Regions from separate parts of the Microbacterium sp. OR16 genome, predicted to be linked through region 1. Evidence: riboswitches for the same ligand, from Rfam matches in the RefSeq annotation. Region 1 holds a riboswitch; the other holds the start of a gene.

Region 1 (5,232 bases):
CGCACGCCCGCCCCGTCACTCGGGGCGGGCGTTGTGCTTGTACACGCCGCACCCGAGCATCCGCCCGCCCCGAGCCCGCGAGACTTGTCTTCCAGCACGAGACGTGCGCCAGCGAGCGCCGTCTGGTGCTGGAACGGAAGTCTCGCGGCGTCGGAGAGCGGGTCAGTCGTTGTCGAGGCCGAAGAGGGCGAGCGGGTGGGTCAGGCGCCACCACGCGCTGGGGGCGGTGATGTCGTCTGCGAGCGATACCGACGCGGTGTCTCCGCCGAGCGGTCCCTCGACGGTGAGGGTGCCGACCTCGGCGCCGGCTTCGGTCTTCTCGCCGAGCGAGAACGCGGTGGTCGCCGCCGCCTCGGAGCCGTTCCAGAGCAGGACGCGCGCGTCGGCGTCCGTCACCACCTCGACACGGTCGCCCCACTCCGTGCTGACATGGCCGACCACCGTCCCCGACGGAACCGACGGCGGCTGCTCGGCGAGCGTGGTCTCCATCTCGGTGAGCAGCTGACGGGTCACGGCCAGGCGCTCGGTGTTGTCGGCCTGCCCGAGCACCGACGTGTACAGACGCACGGTGGTCTCGCCGAACGCGACGTCCTTCGCGGTGAGCAGATTCCAGTGGTTCAGGGTTCCGGTCTTCACTCCGACGACGCCGGGGTCGTCGAGCATCTGGTTGGTGTTCGTGACCGCTCCGACGCCCGGGATGTCAGCCGAGCGGGTGCCGACGATCTCGGCGAAGACGGGGTTCGCCATCGCGAGCTCGGCGATCTGGATCAAGGCGGCGGGTGGAGCCACATTCGCTTCGCTGAACCCCGACGGAGACTGGACGGTGACGCCCTCGATTCCGCGATCGCTGAGCCACTTCGCGGATGCCTCCGCGAAACCGCGCGGCGATCCCCAGATCTCTCTCGCGAGCCGGTCGATGTAGTTGTTGGCCGATCCGAGCATGATGCCCTGCAGCATCTGATACTCGGTCAAGCTGCCCCCGACCGGCACGTCGAGCGATGACTGATCCGACCGTCGGTACTGCCAGTATTCGCGGGAGTCCGCGAGGGTGAAATCGAAGCTCGGCCCCTGCTCGCCGACCTTCAGCGGCAGCTCGTCGAGCACCATCATCACGCTGACCACCTTCGAGATGCTGGCGATCTCGTCGGCCGCTGCGGTGGATGCCACCGGGGCCATGCCCTGGATTCCGACGGCCGCGCTGCCCGTGGCAGGCCACGTGACGGTGGCCGCCGGCGCGGGAGCGATCTCGACGGTTGCCGCCTCCACTACCGGGACGACCTCGTGCAGCGGCCACAGCAGCGTGGTCGAGACGTAGGCTCCGCAGAGAGCGAGGACGAACCCGAGGGGCACGAGCACCCGGGGGCGACGCCATTCGGGAGTGAGCCGTGCTCCGGCGAAGAGGTCGCGTGGCTGCGCGGCGGGCACAGGATCGGCGAGCAGGTCGACCGGTTCGAGCCAGGTCAGAGCCGTGGGCGGACGGGTGGCATCGGCCCACTCCGGCGTCGGTGCACCGGCGCGGGCATCCGCCGTCGGCGCGTCCGCCGATGCGGTGGCGTCGCGGGTGGCATCCGCAGCCGACGCGTCCGCGGTCCCAGCATCCTCGAGCGCAGCCCGTTCCGGTCCGAGGCTGTCGCCGAAGGCGGGGAGCGCAATCGGGCCGGCGGAGGGATGCTCGGCGCGCGCGCGAGTGCGCTCGCGCGCGGCACGGCGCGTCACCGGCGGCGCCGACTCGGGGGGAGGTGTCACGCGACCACGCTACAGCCCGGTGTTTCACGGGGCGAAACGCCGGCGCGTGACCGCCGCGACCGGCGCTATGATCGATCAATCACCACGGGAGTCCGGGCAGCCGGGCTGAGAGGAAGCGATCCGCGCTTCGACCGTCGAACCTGATCCGGATCATGCCGGCGCAGGGAGGAGTTCAGATGAGTGCATCCATGTCCGCGTCCACCGCGCAGACCGTCCCCGCACCCGCCGCGCGCAACCTGCGCTGGCGCGTCGTCGACATCGTCGTCGCCGCAGTGCTCGGCGTCGCGATCGGCCTGCTGTTCTGGGGGTGGAACATCATCGGCGGCGCCTGGTTCGGAGCCGCTGACGCGCTGACCCCGGGCTTCGGCGGCATCGCCGTCGGCATCTGGCTGATCGGCGGTGTCATCGGCGGCCTGGTCATCCGCAAGCCCGGCGCCGCGCTCGTCGTCGAGCTGATCGCCGCGATCATCTCGATGCTCATCGGCAACGTGTGGGGCGTCTCGACCGTGCTCTCCGGGCTGGTGCAGGGCCTCGGCGCAGAGCTGATCTTCGCGCTGTTCCTCTACCGGCGCTTCGGCATCGCCGTCGCCGCCCTCTCGGGTGTGGGCGCGGCCGTGGCCGCGTGGGTCTTCGAGATGTTCTACGGCTCGTCGCCGAACTTCCTGAAGAGCATCGAGTTCAACGCCATCTACCTCGGCGCGCTCGTCGTCTCGGGTGCCCTGCTGGCCGGTGTGGTCGGGTGGCTGCTCGTGCGCGCGCTCGCGACGACAGGCGCGCTGAGTCGCTTCGCGGCCGGCCGGGAAGTGCGCCAGGAGGTCTGAGCGTGTCGTCTCCGGCTCGCGTCACCGCCGACGGGTGGGGCTGGCGCTACGCCGGTCGTCGTCTGCCCGCCGTCGCCGACGTCTCGTTCTCGATCGAACCCGGTGAGAGGGTGCTGCTGCTCGGCGCGTCGGGTGCGGGCAAGTCGACGCTGCTCGCCGGCCTCGCCGGTGTGCTCGGCGACGCCGATGAGGGCGAGCGCACCGGCGCTCTGCTCGTCGACGGGGCGGCGCCGGAGTCGCAACGAGGCCGGATCGGTCTCGTGCTGCAGGATCCGGATGCCGGTGTCGTCCTGTCGAAGGTCGGCGATGACGTGGCCTTCGGCTGCGAGAACCTGGGCGTGCCGGCAGACGAGATCCCCGCACGGGTGGCGTCGGCACTGGATTCCGTCGGACTCGACGTTCCGCTCGACCGACCGACGAAGGCCCTGTCGGGCGGGCAGAAGCAGCGCCTCGCTCTCGCCGGAGTCCTCGCCATGCGCCCGGGCCTGCTGCTGCTCGACGAGCCCACCGCGAATCTCGATCCGGCGGGAGTGCGGGAGGTGCGCGACAGCGTGGGCAGAGCGCTGGATGCCACCGGCGCGACGTTCATCGTCGTCGAGCATCGCACCGAGGTCTGGCTCGATCTGCTCACCCGCGTCATCGTGCTCGCCGCCGACGGCGGTCTGCTCGCAGACGGCCCGCCCGCCTCCGTGTTCGCCCAGCACGGTGACGCGCTCGCCGCGGCGGGAGTGTGGGTGCCTCACGCCGAGGTCGATGTGCCGGTGCTGCCGACCGCCGATCGCGCGACGCGCACGGTGCTCGAGACGAGCTCGCTCGCCGTCTCCCGCGACGCTCGCACCGCCGTGCAGAGCGGGCTGGAGCTGCGGATCCCACGCGGATCGGCGACGGTCGTCACCGGGCCCAACGGGGCGGGCAAGTCGACGCTCGCGCTCACCCTCGCGGGGCTCCTACCCGAGCTCGAGGGGCAGGTGCTCGCCGCATCCGACCTCGCCGCCCGCTCCGGCCGTCGCCCCTCGCGGTGGAAGTCGCGTGAACTGCTGACCCGCATCGGTACCGTGTTCCAAGAGCCGGAGCATCAGTTCCTCGCCCGCACGCTTCGTGACGAACTCGCCGTCGGGCCGAGAGCGCTCCGGCTGCCCGAGACGCAGGTGCAGGCGATCGTCGACGACCTTCTCGAGCGGCTGCATCTCGCGCCGCTCGCGCTCGCGAATCCCTTCACCCTCAGCGGCGGCCAGAAACGACGCCTCTCGGTGGCGACGGTGCTCGCCGCCGCTCCCGAGGTGCTCGTGCTCGACGAGCCCACTTTCGGTCAGGACCGCCGGGGCTGGATCGGCCTCATCGAGCTGCTGCAGGCCGAGGTCACGGCCGGCCGCACAGTGATCGCCGTCAGCCACGACGAGGCGGTGGTCCGGCACCTCGGCGGGCATCGCATCGAGCTCGAACCGGTGGCGTCACCCGACGGCCCGGCGACGTCACCCGCACCCTCGGCACCCGCAGCATCGGAGCCCGCCCGTCCGGCCCCCCTCGTCGGCATCGATCGGGGGCGGCCATGACGAGCACGTCGAACCGACCGGCGACGACACAGTCGATGCATCCTGCCGCCCGGCCCCGTCCGGCATGGCTCGACGGAGTCAACCCCGTCACGAAGATCGCTCTCGCACTGCTGCTGTCGGTGCCGCTGTTCGCGTCCATCGATCCGGTCAGCGCCCTCGTGGCGATCGCACTGCAGCTGGTCTGCCTGCCGCTGACCGGGCTGCCGGTGCGCACCGTGCTGCTGCGCCTGCTGCCCATCGCGCTGTTCTCGCCGATCGCCGGACTCAGCATGCTGCTGTACGCCGAGCCCGAGGGGGAGGTGTTCTTCAGCTTCGGCTTCGCGGCCATCAGCGAGGGGTCCATCGCTCTGGCCGTCGCGGTGACGCTGCGAGTGATCGCGCTCGGGCTGCCGACCATCCTGCTGTTCGGTCGCACCGACCCCACCGAACTCGGCGATGCGCTGGCCCAGGTCGCGCACCTGCCCAGTCGATTCGTTCTCGGCGCGCTCGCCGGGGCGCGGATGCTGGGGCTGTTCCTCGACGACTGGCGCACCATGTCGCTGGCGCGACGGGCCCGTGGTGTGGGCGACCACGGCGCGCTGCGCCGATTCTTCTCGATGGCGTTCGTGCTGCTCGTCTTCGCGGTGCGCCGCGGCACCAAGCTCGCCATGGCGATGGAAGCGCGTGGGTTCGGATCGGGCATCGAGCGCACGTGGTCGCGTCCGTCGCGCCTCCGTCTGCGCGACGGTGTGGCGCTGCTCGGCGGTGCTGCGATCATGGCGCTCGCCATCGCCGGGGCGGTCGCGGCCGGCGTCTTCCGGTTCGTCTGGAGCTGACCGGTCGGCCTCGAGTCGACCAGGCCGTCCGGTGCCGGCCGGGGCTCAGCCGATCATCCCCCGCAGCACGCTCTCCAGCACGCGGTAGCCATCGCCCGCGGAGGCGCTGTCGTAGGCTCGTTTGCGACGAAGGTCCATGCCCTCAGCATCCACCCGCTCGCGGCCACCCGCCACCCAGGCACTCAGAGCCACGTATGCTGAGACTCAGTCGCATTCGGCGTCCGACCGGCGCCGAGTCGTTCGAAGGAGAACACGATGCAGATCACGGGACAGGGCGCGCTCATCACGGGCGGCGCA
Region 2 (5,232 bases), 620 kb from region 1:
GAAGGACATGCGCGACATGGCAGAGGGCGATGTGCGCTTCAGCGAGCAGTTCGGGATGGTGGTGTGATGCGCGTTCCGATCTCGTGGCTGCGCGAGTACGTCGACGTGGCGCCGGATGCCACTGCGGAGGACGTTCTGGCCTCGTTCGTGTCGGTCGGCTTCGAAGAGGAGGACATCCACCGCTTCGAGATCTCAGGCCCCGTCGTCGTGGGGCAGGTGCTGTCGATCGAGCCCGAGCCGCAGAAGAACGGCAAGACGATCAACTGGTGCCAGGTCGATGTCGGCCCCGAGAACGGCGGCGTGCGCGGCATCGTGTGCGGCGCACATAACTTCGTCGTCGGCGACAAGGTCGTGGTGAGCCTGCCGGGCGCCGTGCTGCCAGGGCCCTTCCCGATCTCGGCGCGCAAGACCTACGGTCACGTCTCCGACGGCATGATCGCGTCGGCTCGCGAGCTGGGTCTCGGCGACGAGCACGACGGCATCATCGTGCTCTCGACCCTCGGCCTCGACCCCGAGGTCGGCGCGGATGCCATCGCTCTGCTGCATCTCGACGACTTCGCCGTCGATGTGAACGTCACGCCCGACCGCGGCTACGCGTTCTCGCTGCGGGGACTCGCTCGTGAGTACTCCCACGCCACCGGGGGGGCGTTCCGCGACCCGGCCGAGCGCGACTTCTCGCAGGTGCAGCCCGGATCCGGATTCGAGGTCCGTGTCGACGATCAGGCGCCCATCCGCGGGGCGGTCGGCGCGAGCGAGTTCGTCGTGCGCGTCGTGCGCGACGTCGACCCTTCGCGGCCCACTCCGCCGTGGATGATCGCACGGCTGAGCCTGGCGGGAATGCGCCCGCTCGGCGTGCTGATCGACATCACGAACTACGTGATGCTCGAGCTCGGCAATCCGATCCACGGCTACGATCTCGACCGGCTGCAGGGCGGCATCGTCGTGCGTCGCGCGGCCGAGGGGGAGCGGATGACGACGCTCGACGGCCAGGAGCGCGCTCTGCACGTCGAGGATCTGCTGATCACCGACGGCTCGGGACCGATCGGCCTCGCCGGCGTCATGGGCGGCGGCACCACCGAGATGAGCGACTCGACCCGCAACGTGCTCATCGAAGCGGCGACCTTCGACCCGGTCACCATCGCCCGCACGGCTCGCCGGCACAAGCTGCCCAGCGAGGCATCGAAGCGCTTCGAGCGAGGCGTCGACCCGCTCATCCCGTTCGTCGCGGCCCGCCGCGTGGCCGACCTCATGGTCGAACTCGCCGGGGGAAGGCTGACCGATGAGGGCGGCGCCCTCTACACCGAGGTCGAGATCCCCGGCATCGATCTGCCCCGCGGCTTCACGCAGGGCGTCGTCGGGGTCGACTACACCGACGCCGAGATCGTCAGCGCGCTCGAGATGATCGGCGCGGAGCTGGCCGAATCCGACGGCGGCTGGTTCGTCATCCCGCCGAGCTGGCGACGCGATCTGACCGACAAGTGGACGCTGGTCGAGGAGGTCGCGCGGATCCACGGGCTCGACCGCATCCCGTCGATCCTGCCGACACCGCCCTCCGGCCGCGGATACACCGCGCTGCAGGTCGGGCGCACACGCGTGGCGGATGCGCTCGCCGCGGCCGGCTTCGTCGAGACGCCGTCGTTCCCGTTCACCACGGAGGAGCAGAACGATCTGCACGGCTCGGCGAGCGGGTCGCACCTGCCGAGCATCCGTCTCGCCAACGCCCTCGATGGTCAGGCGCCGTTCCTTCGCCGCTCGCTCGTGCCCGGCCTCCTGCAGACCGCGCACCGCAACATCTCGCGCGGACTCGTCGACCTGGCGCTGTTCGAGGTCGGATCGGTGTTCACCCCTGCGGAGGGCGTCGCATACGGCACGGATGCCGTGCCGCCGCTGGGCCGGCGTCCGTCGGACGAGACGCTCGCCGAGCTCGACGCGTCGATCCCACCGCAGCCGCGCCTCGTCTCGGCGCTGCTCACCGGGAATATCACTCCTCGGCAGCCGGGTCGCGCCGCCGAGCACGTCGACCTCTCCGATGCTCTGGACGCCGTCCGGGTGATCGGCGTCGCCGCCGGCGTCGAGATCGACGTCGAGCAGACGCAGCGTGCGGCGCTGCACCCGGGCCGCGCGGGCGCGCTGAGCGTGCACGGCGAACAGGTCGGGTACGTCGGCGAGCTGCACCCGCGGGTGTCGGCCGACGCCGATCTTCCCGGGCGCGCATACGTGCTCGAGCTGGATCTCGATCGCGTGCTGACCCTCGCCGGTCACCGGGTCGTGGCCGAGTCGCTGTCGACGTTCCCCGCCGCGACGCAGGACGTCTCGCTGGTGGTGAGCGTCGCCGTGCCGGCATCCGAGGTACGCGCCGCGCTCGTCGAGGGCGCCGGAGAACTGCTCGAGTCGGCGCGGCTCGTCGACGACTACCGCGGTGAGGGGTTGGGCGAGGGGCTGAAGAGCCTCAGTTTCGCGCTGCGTTTCCGGGCATCCGACCGCACGCTCACCGCGGCCGAGGCGACCGAGGCGAAGCTCGCCGGAGTCGCCGTCGCCGCCGAGCGCTTCGACGCGACCATCCGCGACTGACCGCACGCGGTGCAGCCCTCCTGAGCCGACGGGATCAGGAGGGCTGCGCCGCGTTCCGCTCTGCTCTGAGCGGAATCGCTTCCGCTCGGAGCACGCCGGTGATGTCATGGCCGCATGACTCAGGTGCTCGTGCTCGGCGGAACAGGATGGCTTTCCGGACGGATCGCCCGGCGGTGGCGGGATGCCGGCGCCGAAGTGATCTGTCTGGCACGGGGTGAGCGCCCCGCGCCGGACGGCACGGTGCTGCTCCGCGGTGATCGGGACGACCCCCGGGTATACGAGCAGCTCGCCGAGCAGAGCTGGGACGAGGTCGTCGACGTGTCATCGCGCGCCGACCACGTCGCTGCGGCCGTCGAGGCGCTCGGCGACCGCGCCCATCACTGGACGTATGTGTCGTCGATGTCGGTCTACTCCGATGACGTCGCCGACGGCCTCGACGAGTCGGGGGTCAGGCTCGCGCCGGCGCAGCCCGGCGACGAGTACGACTACGGGGCGCAGAAGGTCGCGGCCGAGGACGCCGTGGTGACGCTCGGAGACCGGGCGCTGATCGTGCGCCCCGGCCTCATCGTGGGTGCAGGCGACCCGAGCGACCGCTTCGGATACTGGGCGGCGGCTTTCGCGCGGGCGGGGATCGGACCCGTGCTGGTGCCAGAGCTGGCCGGACGCGTCGCCCAGGTGATCGACGTCGACGACCTCGCCGACTTCCTCGCCGCTGCGCGGCGGAGCGGGATCATGAACGCCATCGGAGAGGTGCATCCGCTCGCCGAGCTGCTCAGCCGCGTTCGCGCGGCAGCCGGGCACAGCGGAGAGCTGCTCGAGGCTGGCGATGAGTGGCTCGAGGCGCACGACGTGCAGTACTGGATGGGGGAGAGGTCGCTGCCGCTCTGGCTGCCGGCCGACATGCCCGGTTTCATGCGTCGCGACAATTCCGCGTACCGCGCGGCCGGCGGGTCGTTCCGCCCGCTCGACGAGACGATCCGCGTCGTCCTCGACGACGAGCGCGCCCGCGGTCTGGATCGCGAGCGCCGAGCAGGAATCAGCCGCGACGACGAAGTCGCGCTCATCGACCAGCTGACATCGCCCTGACACGAGGCGTCATACCGGCGGCACGCGACGATGGCCTCGCTAGACTCGTGTGCAGTGACACGGGGTGCCGCATCCGCGGCTGAGATCACACCCGTCGAACCTGATCTAGTTCGTACTAGCGAAGGGATGTCGTCCATGAGCGATCTTCTGCGTCCATCCATCCGTATTCCGGCGGTCTGCGCCGAGCTCCTCACCCACGTGAGGCAGGCGCCGCCCCTCACGCACTGCATCACCAACGCGGTCGTCACCGGCTTCACCGCTAACGTCCTCCTCGCCGTCGGCGCCTCGCCCGCGATGGTCGACATTGTCGGGGAGGCCGGGGTGTTCGCGCGCATCGCGTCCGGACTGCTGATCAACCTCGGCACGCCCTCGCCCGAGCAGCGCGCGGCGAGCCTCGAAGCAGCCGCCGGAGCGAACGCGGCGGCAACGCCGTGGGTTCTCGATCCGGTCGCCGTGGGCGCCCTCCCGGTGCGCACCGCTCTGGCAGCCGACCTGGTGGGCATGCGGCCGACGGCAGTGCGCGGCAACGCCAGTGAGATCCTTGCGCTTGCCGGGTCAGGCGCGGGCGGACGGGGGGTCGATGCCCTGGACGACTCCGACGCCGCGCTCGGCGCGGCGCGGTCGCTCGCCACTCGCTTCGGCGCCGTGGTCGCCGTCTCCGGAGCGGTCGACCTGATCACCGACGGAACGCGTGTGATCCGCATTGCGAACGGAGACCCCCTGCTCACCCGCGTCACCGGCGGCGGCTGCGCCCTCGGGGCGCTCATGGCCGCCTTCCTCGGCGCTGCACGCGATCACGACGCGGATGCCTTGGAGGCGGTGTCCGCAGCGACGCTCGTGTACACCCTGGCGGCCGAGCACGCGGCCCGTGTCGCCGACGGGCCGGGCAGCTTCGCGGTGGGCCTGCTCGACGCGCTCGCCGGCATAGACCCCGCCGATGTGACCGCCGAGGCGCGAGTCGACGAGAATCTCGGGCACGTCGAGGAGGAGGCGAAGTGATCGGCGACCTGTCGGTGCACCTGGTCACCGATCCCGAGCTGTGCGGCGACCGCGGGGTCGTCGACACGGTGCGCGATGCCGTCGCGGGCGGCGTGAGCGTGGTCCAGCTGCGTGACAAGAGCGCGTCCGACCGATCGGTCGTCGAGCAGCTCGTCGCCCTCAGCGAGGTGATCGCCGGTCGGGCGCTGCTCGTCGTCGATGACCGCGTCGACGCGGCCCTCGAGGCCCGACGGCGTGGAGCGCGGGTCGACGGTGTGCACGTCGGGCAGTCGGACATGCCTGTCGCCGAGGCGCGGCGTCTGCTCGGACCGGATGCGCTGATCGGGCTCACCGCGAACACGTCGGCGCACCTCGACGCCGTCCGCACCCTGCCCGCCGGGACCGTCGACTACGTCGGCATCGGAGTGATCCGCCCCACGAGCACCAAGGCGAATCATCCGCCCGCCCTCGGCGTGGACGGATTCCGTGCGCTCGCCGCGGAGAGCCCCGTACCGGCAGTGGCGATCGGCGGCATTGGAATCGACGACGCCGCGGCGCTGCGCGAGGCGGGTGCGGCGGGGATCGCCGTCGTCTCCG

The links. A riboswitch is a leader RNA that binds a small molecule or an ion and turns the genes downstream of it on or off. The one in region 1 is predicted to bind thiamine pyrophosphate.
Region 2: linked by a shared signal. The riboswitch ahead of thiM (hydroxyethylthiazole kinase) and the one ahead of V2S05_RS08680 (ECF transporter S component) in region 1 are both predicted to bind thiamine pyrophosphate.

The regions. Positions count from the first base shown of each region.
Region 1 covers NZ_JAZEXK010000001.1:1,771,981-1,777,212, reverse strand. The annotation lists gene V2S05_RS08685 (D-alanyl-D-alanine carboxypeptidase) at 163-1,746, opposite strand; TPP riboswitch at 1,821-1,930, shown strand; gene V2S05_RS08680 (ECF transporter S component) at 1,923-2,567, shown strand; gene V2S05_RS08675 (ABC transporter ATP-binding protein) at 2,570-4,120, shown strand; gene V2S05_RS08670 (energy-coupling factor transporter transmembrane component T family protein) at 4,117-4,935, shown strand; gene V2S05_RS08665 (hypothetical protein) at 4,981-5,127, opposite strand; gene V2S05_RS08660 (SDR family NAD(P)-dependent oxidoreductase) at 5,191-5,232, shown strand, end outside.
Region 2 covers NZ_JAZEXK010000001.1:1,156,350-1,161,581, reverse strand. The annotation lists gene pheS (phenylalanine--tRNA ligase subunit alpha) at 1-67, shown strand, start outside; gene pheT (phenylalanine--tRNA ligase subunit beta) at 67-2,571, shown strand; gene V2S05_RS05600 (NAD-dependent epimerase/dehydratase family protein) at 2,686-3,657, shown strand; TPP riboswitch at 3,708-3,801, shown strand; gene thiM (hydroxyethylthiazole kinase) at 3,793-4,656, shown strand; gene V2S05_RS05590 (bifunctional hydroxymethylpyrimidine kinase/phosphomethylpyrimidine kinase) at 4,653-5,232, shown strand, end outside.